Regions from separate parts of the Nocardioides convexus genome, predicted to be linked through region 4. Evidence: riboswitches for the same ligand, from Rfam matches in the RefSeq annotation. Region 4 holds a riboswitch; each other region holds the start of a gene.
What was found. Region 4 has a riboswitch for cobalamin ahead of G5V59_RS25210 (CbtA family protein). Riboswitches for the same ligand answer to the same signal wherever they lie in the genome.

Region 1 (4,465 bases), 3.3 Mb from region 4:
CCTTCATGTCGGCGTGCTTGATCTTCCAGTTGCCGGACATCTGCTCCACGACGAGTCTGGGAGTCCATCCGCACCTCGACCGCGGCACCGGGGGCGTGCTCGACGGCGAGCGCGAGACCGGCGACGAGCCCGGAGTACTCCGCCACGTTGTTGGTCGCCACCCCGATCGTCCGGGCGTCCTCGGCGAGCACGGCGCCGGTGGCGGCGTCCCTCAGCACCGCGCCGTACGACGCGGGGCCGGGGTTGCCGCGCGAGCCGCCGTCGGCCTCGACGACGACCCGGTCAGGAGTGGGGATCACAGCCCGCTCTCGGCGGTGCGGACCAGGATCCGCTGGCACTCCTCGTGCCGGACCACCGTCTCCGGGGACAGCGCCCGGATCTCGGCGAGTCTCGCTGGCGTCCAGCGCGAGCCTGGCAGCCGCTGCACTGCCGGGCACGCAGCGCACCCACGGCCACGCCGCCCTTGCTGGCGCGCGGCTTGTCGTAGAGCGCGAGCAGGTCGGCGGGGATGTCGGCGACGATCGGGTCGCGCCGGGTGCTCACGGCGAGGATCTCGGCGTCGAGTCTCACCGGCCTTCTCGTCACGCGCGGACGTCACTCACCGAGCCTGGGCGTCGATCTCCTCGACGGCGCCGGTCGACTCGGCAAGCGCGGCCTGTGCCTCCTCGAGCCTGCTCCATCACCTCCAGGCTCCTCGTCCTCCAGCGTGGAGATCCGTCGCTCCAGCGAGGCGAGACTCGTGCTGCATCCGCTCCAGCGCCTTGGGATCGCCGATGGCGCCGGAGTCCATCCGGTCCCGGTCGCGGGTCCGGCGCGCCTTGACCTGCTCCACGTCGGCATCCGCCTTGGCCTGGGCCGCGGTGAGGTCGTCCACGACGATGCGCTGGTCGCGCAGCCGCCCGTCGATGTCGCCGCGGCGACCGAGCAGGCTCCTTGATCTGCGCGGCCTGCGGCGGGTTGGCCCGCACGTGCCGGAGCCTGGTCGACCTGGGAGTCGAGGGCCTGGAGGTCGAGCAGGCGGAGCCTGCGCGGCGGGATCGGCGTTCACAGGTGCATTGTCCAAGGATCGGTGACGATCTCGCTCACCCGGGTGTCGACGGCGTCGCCGAGGGCCTCGGTGAGGCGGCGTGCGACCACCGGCAGCCAGGTCCACTCCGCCGCCCAGTGCGCCACGTCGACCAGCGCCGGACCGTCCTTCTCGACGAACTCCGCGGCCGGGTGGTGCCGCAGGTCGCTGGTGACGTAGGCGTCCACGTCGAGCGCCGCGACCCGGTCGAGCAGGAAGTCGCCGGCGCCGCCGCAGACCGCCACGCGTCGTACCGGACGGTCCGGGTCGCCCGCCACCCGTACGCCGGCCGCGGTGGTCGGCAGCGCGGCCGAGATGTTGCCCGCGAGCTCGGCGAGGCTCACCTGCGGGAGGCTGCCGATCCGGCCGGTGCCGGTCGCGGCGAGCCCGGGGTCGGCGACCTCGACCACGTCGTAGGCCGGCTCCTCGTAGGGGTGCGCGGCGAGCAGGGCGCGGACGACGTCGGCCCGCACCGCACGGTCGAGGACCACCTCGATCCGCACCTCCTCGACGGTCTCCAGCTCGCCGACGGTGCCGATCAGCGGGTCCGCGCCCTTCAGCGGCCGGAAGCGGCCCTCGCCGGGGGCGCTGGTGAAGGAGGCGAAGTCGTAGTCGCCGATCCGGCCGGCGCCGGCCTCGGCCATGGCGGCCCGCACCGGCGCAGCGGCGTCGGCGGGGACGAAGACGGTGACCTTGTCGCGCGGGCCGCCCGGCGCGGGGACGATCGGCTCCAGGTCGGTCAGGCCCAGCGCCAGGGCGAGGGCCTCGGAGACCCCGCCGGCGGCCTGGTCGGCGTTCGTGTGGGCGGTCAGCAGCGCCGTACCGGCCTTGGTCAGGGTGTGCAGCGTGCGCCCCTTGGGCGTGGTCGCGGCCACGCCGTGCACCGGCTTGAGGAAGAGCGGGTGGTGGACGACGAGCAGGTCGGCCTTCCAGTCCGCGGCCTCCTCGGCGACCGCGGGCGTCGGGTCGACGGCGAAGAGCACCCGCTTGACCGACTGCGCCGGGTCGCCGGCGACGAGGCCGACGGCGTCCCAGGAGTCGGCGGTCGCGGGCGGGTACCAGCCGTGGAGCAGGGTGACGACGTCCTCGAGCGCGGGCATGTCGGCCAGGCTAGCGGGGCCGTTGGTAGTCTGCCGGTGCCAGTCGACCTCCCCGGAGGTCAGGGAACCCGGTGCGAGTCCGGGACTGACGCGCAGCGGTGTGGGTGACGGGCGGAGCACGACGTCACTGGACCCTCCGGGGCCTGGGAAGACGCTCCGCACCGGATGATCCCGAGTCCGAAGACCTGCTGGCCCTTGCGACGTACCGCTCGCGAGGTCGTGAGGGGAGATCGCGAGGATCCCCGGCCTCGAAGGACCACAGATGGCGCGCAGCCGACCGGACCGGTGCCCGGGCATCGTGCACCCGTGGCCCGCCGACGACGGCGGCCTGGTGCGGATCCGCGTGCCCGGTGGCCGGGTCGCGCTGTCCGCGCTGCGCGCGCTGGCGGAGGTCGCGGCGACCTACGGCGACGGGCGGGTGCGGGTCACCGGCCGCGCGAACCTCCAGGTCCGCGCCATGCCGCTGGCCGGTGACCGGCTCGCCGACGAGGCGCTCGACGCCCTGGAGGCGACCGGCCTGCTGCCCTCGCGGGCGCACGACCGGATCCGCAACGTGCTGGCCTCCCCGCAGACCGGGTACGCCGGCGGGCGCGCCGACCTGCGCCCCGTGGTGACCGCGCTCGACGCCGTCCTGCTCGGCGACGAGGCGCTGGCGGGTCTGCCGGGGCGCTTCCTGTTCACCCTCGACGACGGCCGCGGCGACCTCGCCGAGCGGCACAAGGACCTCGGCCTGGTGGCGCTCGACGCGCAGACCGCGCAGGCTCCCGCGTCGGCGAGGGCTGGGGCGAGGTGGTCACGCTGGCCGGGGCCGCGGACGCCCTCGCCGGCCTGGCCCGGGACTTCCTGGTCGCCCGCGGCACCGGCCCCGCGGCGGCCTGGCACGTGGCCGAGCCTGCCCGCTTCCCTGGCCCCGCTCCGAGACCCGCGGCCCGGCGCGGACGTGCGCAGCGAGCCGCTGCCTTTCGGTGCGGTGCCCGGCGGCGAGCACGTCCCTGTCGGCGACGACGGGCTGTCCTCCGCCGACCTCGCCGCGTGGCGAGCCGAGACCGTCGTCGTGACCCCGTGGCACGGCGTGCTGATCCCCGAGCCGCTCCCCGAGGAGACCCCATGACCGACCTGACCGCTCCCCCGCGTCGGTACGACTACATCGCCGACGGCCCGGCGATCTACGTCGACTCCTTCGCGACGATCCGCCGCGAGTCCGACCTGTCCGGGGTGCCGGCGGACGCGGAGAAGGTCGCCGTCCGGATGATCCACGGCAGCGGGCAGACCGACCTGGTCCGCGACCTCGTCGTCCACCCCCGCCTCGCCGAGGCCGGCCGGGCCGCGCTGGCCGCGGGCGCGCCGATCCTGTGCGACGCCCGGATGGTCGCGATGGGCATCACCGCCGGGCGGCTGCCCGCGGACAACCCGGTGCACTGCTTCCTCACCGACGAGCGGGTCCCGGCGCTGGCGAAGGAGTGGTCCACGACCCGCACCGCCGCCGCGGTCTCCCTGTGGACGCCCTACCTGGAGGGGGCGGTGGTCGCGATCGGCAACGCTCCGACCGCGCTCTTCCACCTGCTCGAGATGATCCTCGACGGCGCTCCGCGCCCGGCCGCGATCGTCGGCTGCCCGGTCGGCTTCATCGGTGCCGCCGAGTCGAAGGACGCGCTCGCGGCCTTCGCCGACAAGCACGGCATCGACATCCCGTTCGTCACCGTGCGCGGTCGTCGCGGCGGCTCGGCCATGGCATCGTCGGCTGTCAACGCGCTCGCCCAGGAGGCGGAATGACCGGGCACTTCCACGTCGTCGGCATCGGTCCCGGCGACCCCGAGTCGATCACCCGCAAGGCCGAGCGCCTGGTCGGCGCCGCCGCCGTGGTCGCCTTCCACGCCGGGGTCCGCAAGGAGTCGCACGCCCGCCGGATCGCGGCGCACCTGATCCCGGCGGACGCCGTCGAGGAGGAGCCTGCGCTACCCGGTCACGACCGGCACCACCGACCACCCCGGTGGGTACGTCGGCGCGCTGGCCGACTTCTACGACGACTGCGAGGCCCGGCTGGCCGCCCACCTCGACGCCGGCCGCGACGTGGTCCTGCTCGCCGAGGGCGACCCGCTGTTCTACGGCTCCTCGATGTACCTCCTCGACCGCTTCCGGGACCGCTTCCCGGTCGAGGTCGTCCCGGGCGTGCCCGCCTTCGCGGCCGCGACCGCGACCGTGCCCGCCGCCCTGGTGCGGCAGAACGACGTCCTCACCGTGCTCCCCGGCACCCTGCCCGAGCCCGAGTCTGGCCCGCCGCCTCGCCGACACCGACGGC
Region 2 (4,465 bases), 290 kb from region 4:
GGTGCCGTCGCCGCCACGGCGGCGGAGGCACTCCAGCCCACCCCGGCACCGCCGAGCGCGGCGGCACCGGTGCGGAGGACGTTGCGGCGGTCCCAACGTGGACCGCCGGGCATCAGCCTGCTGCCGTCCGTGGGCTGGTACTTCTCGTCGGCCCCGTCGAACGGCTTGACGGTGGCCTCGACCTCGGTGGTCGAGCCGTCGCCGAGGGTGAGGGTGATCGTGACGGTGGTGCCCGCCGCGACCGGTCTCTCCAGGCTCCATCATCATGATGTGGTCGCCGCCGGGTGCGAGGGTCACCTTCCCCCGGCCGGTACGACGAAGCCGCCCTCCTTGGGCCGCATCGCCATCGAGCCGTCGGCGTTCTCGACGGTCTCGTGCAGGCTCGGTCATCGCGTTGACGGTCGTCGAGGCGCTGACGACGTCGATGTCCTGGCCGGAGTCTGTTGGACAGGATGCCGAAGGCGGCGGTCATCCCGCTGCCGGCGGCCTTGACCCACGGGTCGGTGACGCTGAGCGCCTGGGCCTGGTTCTGCGTGGTGGTCGTGCTCTCGACGGCCCGCGGTGGGGACGCGTCGTCGCTGCCGCAGGCCGCGAGGGCCGGGGCCAGCAGGCCGCACAGGAGTACGGCGGACAGGGTGGTCGTGCGCATGACGAGTTCTTCTCGATTCGGGTTCCGGGCGCGCGGGAGCGCGCAGCAACGGGCGCCACCGCACCCGCCGGAACCTGCAGGGACCGGACCGTCAGTGCGCGAGGCGCAGGGAGGGGAGGAGGGTGCTCGCCCCGGCCGGCGGACCGCGTGGCACCGCGGCGGAGCGCACCGTCTGCGAACGGACCGCGACGCGCTCGGTGGACACCCGCTGGCGACCGCGCACGGGCAGCGCGACCAGGCGCAGCAGCCGCAGCACCAGCCAGCCCAGCAACGCCCACACGGCCTTCACGACCGCCTGGTCGAGGCCGGCGGCGACGGCCGTCGTCGCGGCGACCACGCCGAGGTGGGTCAGCGCCATCGACGGCGTGAGCCCGACCGCGTCGAGCAGGCCCATCCCGCCCGCGGCCTGGTGGATGTGCCCGTGGTGGTGCAGGTCGCTCGGCGCCATCATCAGCGTCAGGTGGCCCACCGCCTGGGCGCAGAAGGCGACCAGCGCGAGCCGCGGCACGTCGACCCGCCCGATGCGGGTGAGCACGATCCCCAGCGGCAGCGCGACGCCCAGCACGACCAGGCCGGGCACCAGCAGGATCGTGCCGCCGCCGGCGACGTGCGCGCAGAGCGCGCCGAAGGCCGCGACCGAGACCGGCGAGGATGCCGCGGGCAGGCCGGAACCGGCGCCCTGAGGCGGCGGCGGTTCGGGTCGCGGACATCCCCGTCATGGTAGGCGGGTGGCGGCTGCGGAGCCTTCTGCTAGCGTCCGTGACGCCAGTCGCACTCACGAGGATCGTGGGTCAGGGAACCCGGTGAGAGTCCGGGACTGACGCGCAGCGGTGAGGGTGACGGGCGGGGCAACACGCCACTGGAGCGGGCAATTCGCCGCTCTGGGAAGGCGCTCCGTCCGGTCGATCCCGAGTCCGAAGACCTGCTGGCCGTGGACCTCCGGTCCGCGTCACCCCACCCACCAGGCTTCGCGCAAGAGCCTCGGACGAAAAGAGTGACCTGTGACGTCGCGTCGTGCCCGACTCCTCCCTGCCCTGCTCGCCCTCCCGCTGGCTCTCAGCCTCCCTGAGCGCCTGCGCCGGAGCACCCGAGCCCGAGACGAAGGCGGTCGCCGGGCCGTCGTACCCGGTGGAGGCGAGCAGGCTGCGGCTACACCTCCACCGTCGCCGCACCGCCCGAGCGCGCGGTGACGATGAACCAGGGCGCCACCGAGGTGATGCTCGCGCTCGGCCTGCAGGACCGGATGGCCGGCACGGCGTACCTCGACGACAGCGTGCCGGCGAAGTGGCGCGCGGCGTACGACGGGGTGGAGGTGCTCTCGAAGGAGTACCCGGACCACGAGACCCTGCTCGCCGCGAGGGCGGACTTCGTCTACGGCTCGTACTCCAGTGCGTTCGGCGACGAGGCTGCCGGATCCCAGCAGGAGCCTGGCGAAGCTCGGCATCGGCTCCTTCCTCTCGCTGTTCGGCTGCGGCGAGAACGAGCCCTCCGCGGAGGTCTCCTTCGACGCGGTGTGGGACGAGATCGAGACCGTGGCGGACGTCTTCGGCGTGCCGGAGCGGGCGGAGGCGGTCGTGGACGCGCAGGAGGAGGCGCTGGACGTGCTGGCCGCACAGGCGCCGGGCAAGGGGCTGGACGTGTTCTGGTTCGACTCCGGTGACAAGGCCGCCTTCGCCGGCGCGGGGGAGGGCGGCCCGCAGCCTGATTCTCGACGCCGTCGGCGCGACCAACGTCTTCGCCGACGTGAAGGGCGGCTGGGCCGACGTCAGGCTGGGAGCGGGTCGTGAAGGCCGATCCCGACCTGATCGTGCTCGCGGACGCGAGCCTGGTCGAGCGCGCGGGACAAGATCACGCTGCTGGAGAAGGACCCCGTGCTGAGGAACCTGCGCGCGGTGCGGGCGAAGGCGTACGTCGTGCTGCCCTTCTCCGCCACCACGCCCGGGATCCGGCTCGCCGACGGCGCCGTGGCGCTGGGCGAGGCGCTGACGAAGCGCTCCCGATGACGCTCGCGGCACGGCCGCTCGGTGTGGTGCTGGCGCTGCTGCTCGGCCTCGCGATCGTCGTCGCGGTCGGGATCGGCTCGGTGCACGTGCCGGTGACCGACGTGCTCGACGTGGTGCTGCGCCGCCTCGGCCTCGCCGTCGACGCCACCGTCGTGGACGACCGGATCGTGTGGCAGTCTGCGGATGCCCCGCGTGCTGGGGGCCGCGGCGACCGGCGCCGGGCTGGCCATCGCCGGCGCGGTGCTGCAGTCGCTGACCCGCAACGACCTCGCCGACCCCTACCTGCTGGGCATCTCCGGCGGTGCGACCGTCGGCGCGGTCACCGTGATCGTGCTGGGCGTCGGGGTGGCCGGGCTCGCCGGCGGTGCGGCGCTCGGCGCCGGCGCCTTCCTCGGAGCGCTCGTCGCGCTGGTCCTGGTGCTCGCGCTCGCCACCGGTCGCGGGGGTGACCTGCCGCCGGCCCGCACCGTGCTGGCCGGCGTGGCCGTCGCCCAGATGTGTGCGGCGTACACGTCCTTCGTGGTCATGACCAGCGGTGAGCGGGACGCGGCTCGGCGGGTGCTGGCCTGGACGATGGGCTCCCTCGCGGGCGTGCGCTGGCACAGCGCGGTGCTCCTGCTCGTCGTGGTGCTGCTCGCGACCGTGCTGGTGCTGGGCTTCGCCGCCGACCTCGACGCGTTCGCGTTCGGGGACGCCTCGGCGTCCTCGCTCGGCGTACCGGTCGAGCGGGTGCGCTGGATCCTCCTGGTCGGTACGGCGCTGCTGACCGCCTGCCTGGTCGCCTTCACCGGCGCCATCGGCTTCGTGGGACTGGTGGTCCCGCACGTCGTACGGCTGGTGTGCGGGCCGCTCCACCGGCGGTTGCTGCCGCTCAGCGCGCTGGCCGGTGCGATCCTCGTGGTCGGTGCCGACACCGTCGCCCGCTCGCTGGTCGACGGTCAGGAGATCCCGATCGGCGTGGTCACGGCGGTGCTGGGCGCGCCGGTCTTCGCCTGGCTGCTGCGGCGCGAGTCGAGGACCCGGTGATCGCCGCGGAGGGACTGGTGTGGGGCGTGCGCGGGCGAGCGATCCTCGACGACGTGGCGCTGGCGTGCCCGCCCGGCGCGGTGACCGGCCTGCTCGGCCCCAACGGATCGGGCAAGACGACCCTGCTGCACGTGATGGCCGGGCTGCGCCGTCCGCACACCGGCACCGTCCACCTCGACGGCGACGACGTCCACCGGCTGCCGGCGCGCGAGCGGGCCCGCCGGATCGCCCTCCTGGAGCAGGAGTCCGCCACCGGGCTGCCGCTCACCGCGCGGCAGGTCGTCGAGTCTCGGCCGGATCCCGCACCGCGGCCGCTGGCCCGCGCGGAACGGCGAGGGCGCCGCCGAGATCGGCGAGGCGCTGCGCCTCGCCGAGGTCGAGCACCTGGCCGGCCGCGACTGGCAGACGCTGTCGGGTGGGGAGCGCCAGCGGGTGCAGACTGGCCCGCGCACTGGCCCAGCGGCCCGCCGTGCTGATGCTGGACGAGCCGACCAACCACCTCGACCTCGCCCACCAGATCGACCTGCTCGCCACGGTCCGCGCTCTCGGCCGCACCGTCGTCGCCGCGCTGCACGACCTCGACCTGGCCGCGGCCTTCTGCGACCACCTCGTGGTGCTGCGCGCCGGCCGGGTGGTCGCCGCCGGACCGCCCGAGCAGGTGCTGACCGCCGCCCTCATCGCCGATGTCTACGGCGTGGAGGCCAGCGTCGGGCGGCACGGGACGTCGGGCCGGCTGCACGTGGTGTGGCACGACGAGCGGGCGGCGCGGTGAGCCGCGCGGTGGTGC
Region 3 (4,465 bases), 950 kb from region 4:
CTCGATCCGCGCCGACGTGAACCTCTCGCTGGCCCCGAAGGGCTCGGACGTGCTCGGCACCCGCTCCGAGACCAAGAACGTCAACTCGCTGCGCTCGGTCGAGCGGGCGGTGCGCTACGAGATGTCGCGCCACGCGGGCATCCTCGAGGCCGGCGGCTCGGTCCTCCAGGAGACGCGGCACTTCCACGAGAACGACGGCTCCACCTCCTCGGGCCGCGAGAAGTCCGACGCCGAGGACTACCGCTACTTCCCCGAGCCGGACCTGGTGCCCGTCGCTCCCAGCCGGGAGTGGGTCGAGGAGCCTGCGCGCCACCCTGCCGGAGAACCCCGCCACCAAGCGGGCCCGCCTGCAGGAGGAGTACGGCTTCTCCGACCTGGAGATGCGCGACGTGTGGGCCTCCGGTGCGCTTCCGCTGATCGAGGCGACGGTCGCTGCCGGCACCTCCCCGCAGTCCGCGCGCAAGTGGTGGGTCGCGGACCTGCTGCGCCGTGCCAACGACGCGGGCGTCGAGCCTGGCCGAGGTCGGTGTCACGCCGCAGCAGGTCGCCGAGGTGCAGGCGTTGGTCGACGCCAAGACGATCAACGACAAGGCTCGCCCGCCAGGTCTTCGACGGCCTCATCGCCGGCGAGGGCACCGCCGCCGAGGTCATCGAGAAGCGCGGCCTGGCCCTGGTCTCCGACGACGGCCCGCTGCTCGCCGCGATCGACGACGCGCTGGCCGCCCAGCCGGACATCGCCGAGAAGATCCGCGGCGGCAACCACGCCGCCGCGGGTGCCGTCATCGGTGCGGTCATGAAGGCCACCCGCGGCCAGGCCGACGCCGCCCGGGTGCGCGAGCCTGATCCTGGAGAAGGCTCTCGTAGTCAAGAGGATCCACCGTGGAGGGCGCGGATTCCGGACAGACGTCCGGAATCCGCGCCCTTCGTGCGTGCACCGGTGGTGGCCCGGGGCGCCCCGTGCCACGGTGGCTGGCCTCGGGAAGTACCCGGACTCACCAGAGACAGGGGAACAACATGAAGCGCACCATCGTCACCGCCCTCGCCGGCATCGCCCTCACCGGAGGCGTCGCCCTCGCCGGTGCGGCGCCCGCGTCCGCGGCCAACTACGTCGCCGGCCCCTACGGCTCGCTGTCGAGTCGCAACAGCAGCCGGCTGACCTACGTCCACGACGGCGGCTTCAGCTACGTCGGCAGCTGCTACCGCCAGAGCAACGGCTACTACTACTTCCAGTACCGCTGAGCCTCAGGTCGTCTCGCGCAGCCCGGTCACGGAGATCCAGCCACGGTTGCCGTTCGGGGTCTCCACCGCCACCCAGGTGCGGTTGCCTCCCTGCGACTCACCGCGCCGGGTCACCCAGCGGCTGAGCACCTCGGCGCCGCGCGGCAGCGAGCCGATCCGCGCGTCGAGGGTGCTCGGGCCGCGGCGGATGTTGACCCCGGTCCGGGCCCGGTAGGCCCACTGGCCACCGGTGCACGCGACCGGCGCGCGCCCGATGTTCTGCACGTAGCGGGCCGCGATCCAGGCGTCGCGGCCGTGGATCTTGTACCAGCGCTGGTTGCCGCCGACCACGGTGCCGTTGAGCCTGGCAGTCGAGGGTGACGACCGCGCCCTTGCGGATGCCCGCGCCCGTCGTACCGACGTGGGTGGAGGGGGCCGTTCGCTGGACCACGCCACCGCTGGCGACCACCCGGCCCTGGTACGTCGGGGCGGCGGGCGCCGGTGCGGCGCCGAGGACGATCGAGGCGGCGGCGACGAGACCGGCGGCGCCGAGCGATGCGAGATGACGGTTCATGGTTCTGCCTTCCGAGAGGAGGTGCTTGCTCCCAGACAGACGCTGGGTTTCGCCGGAAAGTTGTGGGACATCATCGAGAGATGAAGCGCCGCGCCCTGCTCGTCCTCGGCCTGGTCGCCGTGGTGCCGCTGATCGCGGTGGACCCGGCGCTCGTCTTCCTCCTGCTCGACGCCGAGTCTGCTCACGCTGCTGGGGAGCGTCGGCCTCACGATGACCGCCGCCGACGTACGGCTGGCGCTGACCCGGTTCACCGGCGCCTTCGCCACCAGCCTCCCCGTGCTGGAGTCGCGGGCCGGCTGGCGGCTCACCCGGGAGGAGCCGCGGTCGCTGCTGACCGCCTGATTCGGCCGGGATGGGGCCGGCGGGGCGTGCGAAAGGTACGCTGCGCGGGATAGACTCACCACGCGTCCGTGGTGGGGGAAGCCGGTCGAAGTCCGGCGCTGACCCGCAACCGTAGGCCATCTCGAGGGTGGCGAGCCGGAGCACCCGCACCGGACGTCCTGACACCACGCTGTCGTGGACGCAGCGGTCGACGGTCTCCCCGGCGCCCGCTGCCTGCAGCGGGAAGGAACCCTCATGTCGATCCGTACGCGCGCCGGCGCCCTGCTCGCCGGCGGAGCGCTCGTCGCCTCCGGCCTGGCCCTCGCCGGCCCCAGCCCGGCGGCCCACGCCGCCGACAACCCGTCGCCCGAGGCGGCCGCGACGACCGCCTGGCTGAAGGCCCAGGCTCGTCGACGGCCTGCTGTCGGGCAACGTCGGCCAGACCGTCGACTTCGGGCTCAGCGCCCTGGCCAGCGGCACCGACACCCCCGAGTCTGCTCGCCCAGGCTCGGCGCCGGGATCGAGACGAAGCACGCCGACATCGCCGCCGGAAGCCCGACCCTGGTCGCCGAGGTCGTCACCTTCCAGGCCCAGGTCGGCAGCGCCGACAGCGGCTTCGTCCAGGCGGTCGCGGACGCCACCGACGCCACCGGCAAGTTCGACGGCGGTCAGGCCTACCAGCAGGTCTGGGGCGTCTCCGCGCTGCACGCGGCGGGCAACGCCGAGGACGCGGCTGCGGCCGGCTACCTGCGCGCCGACCAGTGCACCTCGGGCGCCTGGGGCTACGGCGTGGCGTGCGGCGACGGCACCGACTACGACACCACCGCGCGAGCCGTGCTGGCCCTGCTGCCCTTCGACGAGGACCCCCAGGTGTCCGACGCGATCGACAAGGCCGTGGGGTGGCTCGAGAGCGAGCCTTGCCCCCGACGGCGGGATCGGTGAGTCGATGTGGACCCCGATCAACACCCAGAGCACCGGCTTGGTGGCGTGGGCGCTCGGCGAGGCCGGGCGCCCTGCGGCGGCCAAGGCGGCGTCGTACGTCGCGGCGCGCCAGCCTGGTCCGGGTGACCGGGTGCGCCTCGCCGCTCGACAGCGAGCACGGCGCGATCGCCTACGGCGACGAGGACCTGAAGCAGGCGCGCACCGCCGGCAAGATCGACCCCGCGGACCGCGGCTACCAGTGGATCTGGCCGAGCGCACAGGCGCTCGCCGGCCTGGCCTACCTCGGCAACCCGGTCAGCGGCCGCGTCTACGGCCCGACCGGCTACGTCCGCTCCGGCACCACCGTCACCGTCCGGGCGACCGGCCTGCGCGCCGGCCAGAGTGCCTGCCTCGCCGGCTTCGGCAACGCCCGGACGATCGCCGGTCCGGGCTACTCCACCGTGCAGGCTGCCGGCCACCACGGGCAACCGGGTCCTCGCCCTGCGCTGGCTCGGTGGCGGCGTCACCACCACCATCAAGTCGCTGGGTGCCAAGACCTTCCGCCCGAAGCCTGCGCACCCTCCGCGTCAAGCGTGGCGGCCTGCAGGTCGTCACCGTGACCGGCCTGGCACCGGGTGAGCGCTTCACCGTCCGGTACGCCGGCCGCGCGATCCGCACCGCCACCGCCACCTCGACCGGCGTGGCCCGGGTGAGCTTCCGGGTCGGCCGGGTCAAGGGCGTCAAGAGCGTGGTCGTGCTCGGCCAGTTCTCGAACCGGCGCGGCGCGACCACCTTCCGGGTGGTGCGCTGACCGTGCGGGTCACCCGGCTGCTCGGGCCGGTCGCCGTGAGCGTCCTCGCGGCGGCCGGGCTGGCGTTCCTCTCACCGCCGCCCGCCTCCGCGGCAGGCGGCGCCTGCCCGGGCGCGACCGGCGTGACGGTCGTCGTGGACTTCAACGAGCCTGCCGGCGGGCGCGGAGGTCCAGGTCGGCTGCGACAGCCAGCCGGGCGCGCGCGCCGTCGACAACTTCGCCAACGCCGGCTTCTCCCTCACCCCGCGGGCGACCGACCCCGGCTTCACCTGCCAGATCAACAGCCAGCCGGCCGACCGCGACTGCGCGGCCACGGACGCCTTCTGGAGCCTGTGGGTCTCCGACGGCAAGAGTGGGAGGTGGACGTTCGCCACCCGGGGCGTCACCAGCCTGCGCGTCCCCGCCGGTGGCTACGTCGCCTTCGCCTGGCACCAGGGCGCCGGCCAGGCGAGCCCGCCGGACGCCGTACCGACCCCGCGGGTGCCGAAGGCCACCCCGACGCCCTCGTCCGCGCCGAGCACCAAGGCCACCCAGGGCGCCAAGACCGGTGGCTCCGCGGGCGGGCCGAAGCAGGCCCCGTCCGCGACGCCGACAGCCTCGAGCGCCGCGGCGAGCGCGAC
Region 4 (4,465 bases):
CGGCAATGCCCACCGCACTTGCCCCGGAAAGGGCCATCCAGACTCCGGTCATGGTTCAGCAGACGAAGGGTCTCGACGGCTGTCGTGCGAATCCATGGCCGGCCGCCAACTAGATGGCTACTATGTTACCTAGTAGAAGGGTCGGTTGCATGCTCCTCACCCGCCGGATCGTTGCCGCCGGGGTCGCCGCCGTGTTTACAGCGCTGGCGATCGGAATTCCGACAGGCGTGATCGCAACGCCTTGGTATCACCGGATGACCCCGGTGCTGTGGTGGAACTACCCGGTCTGGGCGCTCACTTCGATCCTCACCGGAATGCTCGTCGCGACGTACGTGCGCGACCCCGCTACGCCGGTGCCCGTAACCCAGGGCGGAAAGACCTTCGCAGGTAGCGCGCTGTCGCTGTTCGCGGTCGGATGCCCCATCTGCAACAAAGCTCGTTGTCATGGCCATCGGCGTGAGCGGGGCTCTCAATGTGTTCGCTCCGATCCAACCGATGCTCGCAGTCGGATCTCTTGGGTTACTCGTTTACGCCCTCTGGGCGCGCCGGCGCACCGCGGTCGCGTGCAAGATCGCAGACTCGACCAATGGACAGCGCGGCCGAGTTGTCGTGACGCGACTTGCCTCAGGCTCGTTGATCGGTCTCGCCTGCGGCGAGGCCCTGCTGGGGCCACCCGAGGTGGGTGGCCGCACCGACGTGCCGGCGCTGCGAGGGAACGCGGCGAACCCACATAGAGTTCTTGTCTCCGGGTACGTCGATAGGCGTGCAGGCGGCGACTGATCGTTCGCACGCGCGAGTTGGCCGTATACGAGGTCTGCTCGCGGTGATCTGCGCCACGATGTTCGCGTGGCTGATCGTCACGCAGGTCCTCCAGGCTGCTGCGAGTATCGACGACCGCCCGATCTCCGAGGATCTTGTTCACCGAGCATCGTCTCTGACTGCGAGCGTCGAGCAGGGCGGTGAACATGGCCTCCGCGCGGAGGCTGGTGGCCGTCCTGCCGAGAAGCATCTGGTCCCTCTGTGGTGTGCCTGCCTGGCGGTGCTGGTGTGTGCCGACTGTTCAGCCGTCAGACGCAACGAGGTCAGAAGCAAGGCGCCTCTCTCGTGGCGCATCCGGAAATCCGGCTGCGGCGCCACGGAGACTGCCTCGCCGATGGCGCCCGCCGCCAAGAACCCCACCCATCAGCCTCCCCAGTGATCCGCATGTGAGGGACCGAGCGGGGCCCGCACTTCGCGGGACCGCCGACATCGCACGACTCGGCCACGCCTATGCCGCTGAGAATCAGCGGCTCAGCCTGTCGCGTCACCCGGAACGGAACCAGACCTGAGGAGAAAGCACGATGACAAGCACCATCACCGAGATGATGAACGCCTACCCGGCACGGATCTATACCGACCGCGAAGACGTCGCCGCGTGCGTGGCGGCCTGCGTGGAGTGCGCGCAGAGCCTGTACCGCGTGCGCCGACGCTTGCCTCAGTGAGGGCACCATCGCGGACCTGGTCAAGTGCGTCAGGAGCAATCTCGACTGCGCCGACACCTGCGAAGCAACTGCTCGCGTGTTGTCCCGCCATACGGGCTACGACGCAGCCATCACCCGCGCCGTGCTCCAAGCCTGTGCCCAGGCGTGCACGTCCTGCGGGGACGAGTGCGGTCGACACGCCACTATGCACGAGCACTGTCGCATCTGCGCAGACGTTTGTCGTAGGTGCGAGGCAGCCTGCCAGAAGGTCCTCAACGCCATCGGCTAACCGCTGGGGAAGGCCGCCGCCGGTCGGCCTGCGGCGGCGGCCCTTCCCCGGTTGGACCAGGGAGCCGATCCACTACAGGACCTTCGGACGTGGGCCGCGCCAAAGACGCCCCACGAGCCCCTCCGGTGACGTCGTACCCACGGTCGGCCGCCTGATGAACTGCAAACTATCTTGCGTAGTAGTTGTGGAACACTGGGCACGCTGCGATGTACGGGAAGCCGGTGAAAATCCGGCACGGTCCTCGCCACTGTGACTGAGGAGTTGCGCGCCTCGACGGCCACTGACCTTCGGGTTGGGAAGGCTGGCGCGTAATGGTGATCCGGGAGTCAGGAGACCGGCCGCGGCGACCAACAACCACGAGGCATGGAACGAAAGGCGCCACCATGGCCACATCTCACGTCCAGATCCCTACTCCTCTCCGCGTACCCGCCTGGGTGTGGGTCCTGTCGGCCTTCGCTCTCATCGCGCTTTTCGTGATGAGCCAGGAGAATGGCGCGCTCCTCGGCGCGACTGCCGGCCAGTACCTCCACGAGTTCACCCACGACGCTCGTCACACTCTCGGCTTCCCGTGCCACTGAGGAGTGTCGTCATGAGCATCGCTGTTCCGCTGTCCTCTGTTCCCAATGCAAAGTCTGCGCCGATATGTGAGCAGCGGCGCGGCCGCAGGCGCCGTCGGCGGCGCTGCGGCTGCTGTCGTGATGTACTCCGTCACCGAGCCGCTCCTTCGACAGGCACTCATGGTCGAGGATCGCCGAGTGCACGCCGGGGCCGGCCATGAGATGGCGGAGCCGCTCGTTGGCCGCACGATGCAGGTGGTCGGCGGGATGGCCACCACCCTCGTCATAGGAGCGATTTTCGGGGTCGTCTTCTCGGTGGTGTTCGCGCGCACCCGGCACCGCCTTCCCGCGCTGACAGAGCACGGCCGCGTCATGGCCCTTGCGGCCCTAGGGTTCGTCGTCTTCGCTCTGGCGCCGCAGATCAAGATCCCGGGCAACCCGCCGGCGGTCGGGGACCCGGCGACGATCAGCCACCGGACGCTGATCTTCACCCTGACCATCCTGTTGACGCTCGCACTGGTGCTCGCGCTGTTCAACCTCGACGCATCGCTTCGAGATCGGCTGTCAATACCAGTGCGCTCCATCGTCACGGTGGCGGCGTTCGCTGTCGGTACGTCGGCGATCTTGCTGCTCGTGCCGGACTCACCTGATGGCATACCGACCGACATGCCCACCACTCTGATCTGGAACTTCCGCCTTGCCTCTCTGGGGCAGCTGGCCACCATGTGGGCGTCACTTGGCTTGGTGTTCAGCGTGCTTATCCACCGCGGGCGACGGCAGCCCAGGCTCCACTCGCTAGACCCGCAGCGAGGCGGTCCGCATCAGGCTTGATCCGGACCGCCTCTGCTCTCTTTCGACCGGTCTCTGGCCAAAACACCTATCGCGCCTACGCCGCGCGGGCAGGGCGTTTGCCCCCGGCGTCGGCCGGATCGGACCGTCCATGAACCTTTGGGGACACTTGCGGGCTGAGCCGACCCGAAGACAGGTTGTTTATCCATGCTCAGCAAGAGAGGGTGAGGCGCCGTGCACGGCGGCGCAGGGCGAAACTTCCGCCGACGGCCCGTCGATGCTCGCCGACCTTCCGCTCCACATCGAACGACGCGGCGGCTCAAACTCGGCTCAAAATGGCGGTCCCACGGGCGTGGTACGCCTCGAGGCGACTGGCGTCGACTGAAGGCGACGGTCAAGGTGAGCCGCCCTCTGACCTGCTACTTTGGTGAGATCGAGATGTCGGCCGTGGGCGTGCCGGGTCGGCACCGGACGCCCCATCTGATCCCTACGGATCAGAAGGTTTGGGGTTCGAATCCCTACAGGCGCGCGAGCGAAACAGCACTCGCAGCAAGGCCCCCGCACCATCGCGTGCGGGGGCCTTTGTCGTTGCCGGTGACTACGCTGGTGAGTCGACGGGTCGGAGGTGACCACGGATGTTGCAGTTCCAGAGCGAGAGCCTCGAGGAGACCGAGGAGTTCCTCAGCGAGCAGTACGCGCCCATGCGCATCGGCAGCACCACGGCCGACGCCCCGTCACGGATGTCCCGCGTCGCGTCGGACCTGATCAGCGTCGATCGGCTGGACTTCGCCTTCGAGATGACCTACGACGTCGCGCCGCTCGGCCGGATCGGCCTGTGCGACATCGCCACCGGCACGATCGAGGGTCACGGCCCCGAGGGAGCCGGGCGGGAGTCCTTCGGGCCGGGGGACCTGTTCGTGCTCTCGCCTCCCGACCGCGGCTACGGCGGCACGATCAACCGGGCCCGCTACACCGTGACGATGATCGACCCCGACGTCCTCAGCGCCGTCGCCGCCGGCAGCGGTGAGGCACCGGTCACCCTGCTCGACCACCGGCCCACCGGCGCGGCCGCCGCCGCCCGGCTGCGCGCCGCGATCGAGCACTTCGACCTCGCGGTCCTGGGCGATCCGGTCGCGGCGGGGAACCCGCTGATCCTTGGCCAGGCGGCCCGGTACGTCGCCGCGCACGTGCTCAGCACCTTCCGCACCTCCGCCGTCGGTGCGGTCTCCGGCGACAGCCGCGACGCTCACCCAGCCGCGCTGCGCCGCGCGATCGCCTTCATCGAGGAGCGCCCCGGCGACGACATCACGCCGGCGCAGATCGCCGCCGCGGCGCACGTCAGCATCCGTTCGCTGCAGCTCGCCTTCCGC

Region 1: it holds a riboswitch for cobalamin, as region 4 does, so the genes downstream of both, G5V59_RS00755 (nitrite reductase) here and G5V59_RS25210 (CbtA family protein) in region 4, are expected to answer to the same signal.
Region 2: it holds a riboswitch for cobalamin, as region 4 does, so the genes downstream of both, G5V59_RS23030 (hypothetical protein) here and G5V59_RS25210 (CbtA family protein) in region 4, are expected to answer to the same signal.
Region 3: it holds a riboswitch for cobalamin, as region 4 does, so the genes downstream of both, G5V59_RS31955 (hypothetical protein) here and G5V59_RS25210 (CbtA family protein) in region 4, are expected to answer to the same signal.

The regions. Positions count from the first base shown of each region.
Region 1 is NZ_JAAMYA010000001.1:99,201-103,665, reverse strand. Features, by position in the region: gene G5V59_RS00775 (reverse transcriptase-like protein) at 1-299, opposite strand, end outside; gene G5V59_RS00770 (hypothetical protein) at 296-598, opposite strand; gene G5V59_RS00765 (hypothetical protein) at 680-1,048, opposite strand; gene G5V59_RS00760 (Nif3-like dinuclear metal center hexameric protein) at 1,045-2,166, opposite strand; cobalamin riboswitch at 2,190-2,374, shown strand; gene G5V59_RS00755 (nitrite reductase) at 2,429-3,277, shown strand; gene G5V59_RS00750 (precorrin-8X methylmutase) at 3,274-3,939, shown strand; partial or broken gene G5V59_RS00745 (SAM-dependent methyltransferase) at 3,936-4,073, shown strand; gene cobJ (precorrin-3B C(17)-methyltransferase) at 4,117-4,465, shown strand, end outside.
Region 2 is NZ_JAAMYA010000001.1:3,072,977-3,077,441, forward strand. Features, by position in the region: gene G5V59_RS23015 (hypothetical protein) at 1-390, opposite strand, end outside; gene G5V59_RS23020 (hypothetical protein) at 387-713, opposite strand; gene G5V59_RS23025 (hypothetical protein) at 741-1,229, opposite strand; cobalamin riboswitch at 1,399-1,594, shown strand; gene G5V59_RS23030 (hypothetical protein) at 1,836-2,309, shown strand; gene G5V59_RS23035 (hypothetical protein) at 2,287-2,436, shown strand; partial or broken gene G5V59_RS23040 (iron chelate uptake ABC transporter family permease subunit) at 2,649-3,678, shown strand; partial or broken gene G5V59_RS23045 (ABC transporter ATP-binding protein) at 3,675-4,450, shown strand.
Region 3 is NZ_JAAMYA010000001.1:4,317,793-4,322,257, forward strand. Features, by position in the region: partial or broken gene gatB (Asp-tRNA(Asn)/Glu-tRNA(Gln) amidotransferase subunit GatB) at 1-838, shown strand, start outside; gene G5V59_RS31940 (hypothetical protein) at 1,015-1,239, shown strand; gene G5V59_RS31945 (hypothetical protein) at 1,337-1,792, opposite strand; gene G5V59_RS31950 (hypothetical protein) at 1,873-2,187, shown strand; cobalamin riboswitch at 2,158-2,301, shown strand; gene G5V59_RS31955 (hypothetical protein) at 2,369-3,055, shown strand; gene G5V59_RS31960 (hypothetical protein) at 3,060-3,845, shown strand; gene G5V59_RS31965 (hypothetical protein) at 3,848-4,465, shown strand, end outside.
Region 4 is NZ_JAAMYA010000001.1:3,364,124-3,368,588, forward strand. Features, by position in the region: gene G5V59_RS25190 (DUF3152 domain-containing protein) at 1-133, shown strand, start outside; gene G5V59_RS25195 (hypothetical protein) at 764-1,198, shown strand; gene G5V59_RS25200 (hypothetical protein) at 1,341-1,481, shown strand; gene G5V59_RS25205 (four-helix bundle copper-binding protein) at 1,603-1,749, shown strand; cobalamin riboswitch at 1,918-2,107, shown strand; gene G5V59_RS25210 (CbtA family protein) at 2,394-3,137, shown strand; gene G5V59_RS25215 (helix-turn-helix domain-containing protein) at 3,731-4,465, shown strand, end outside.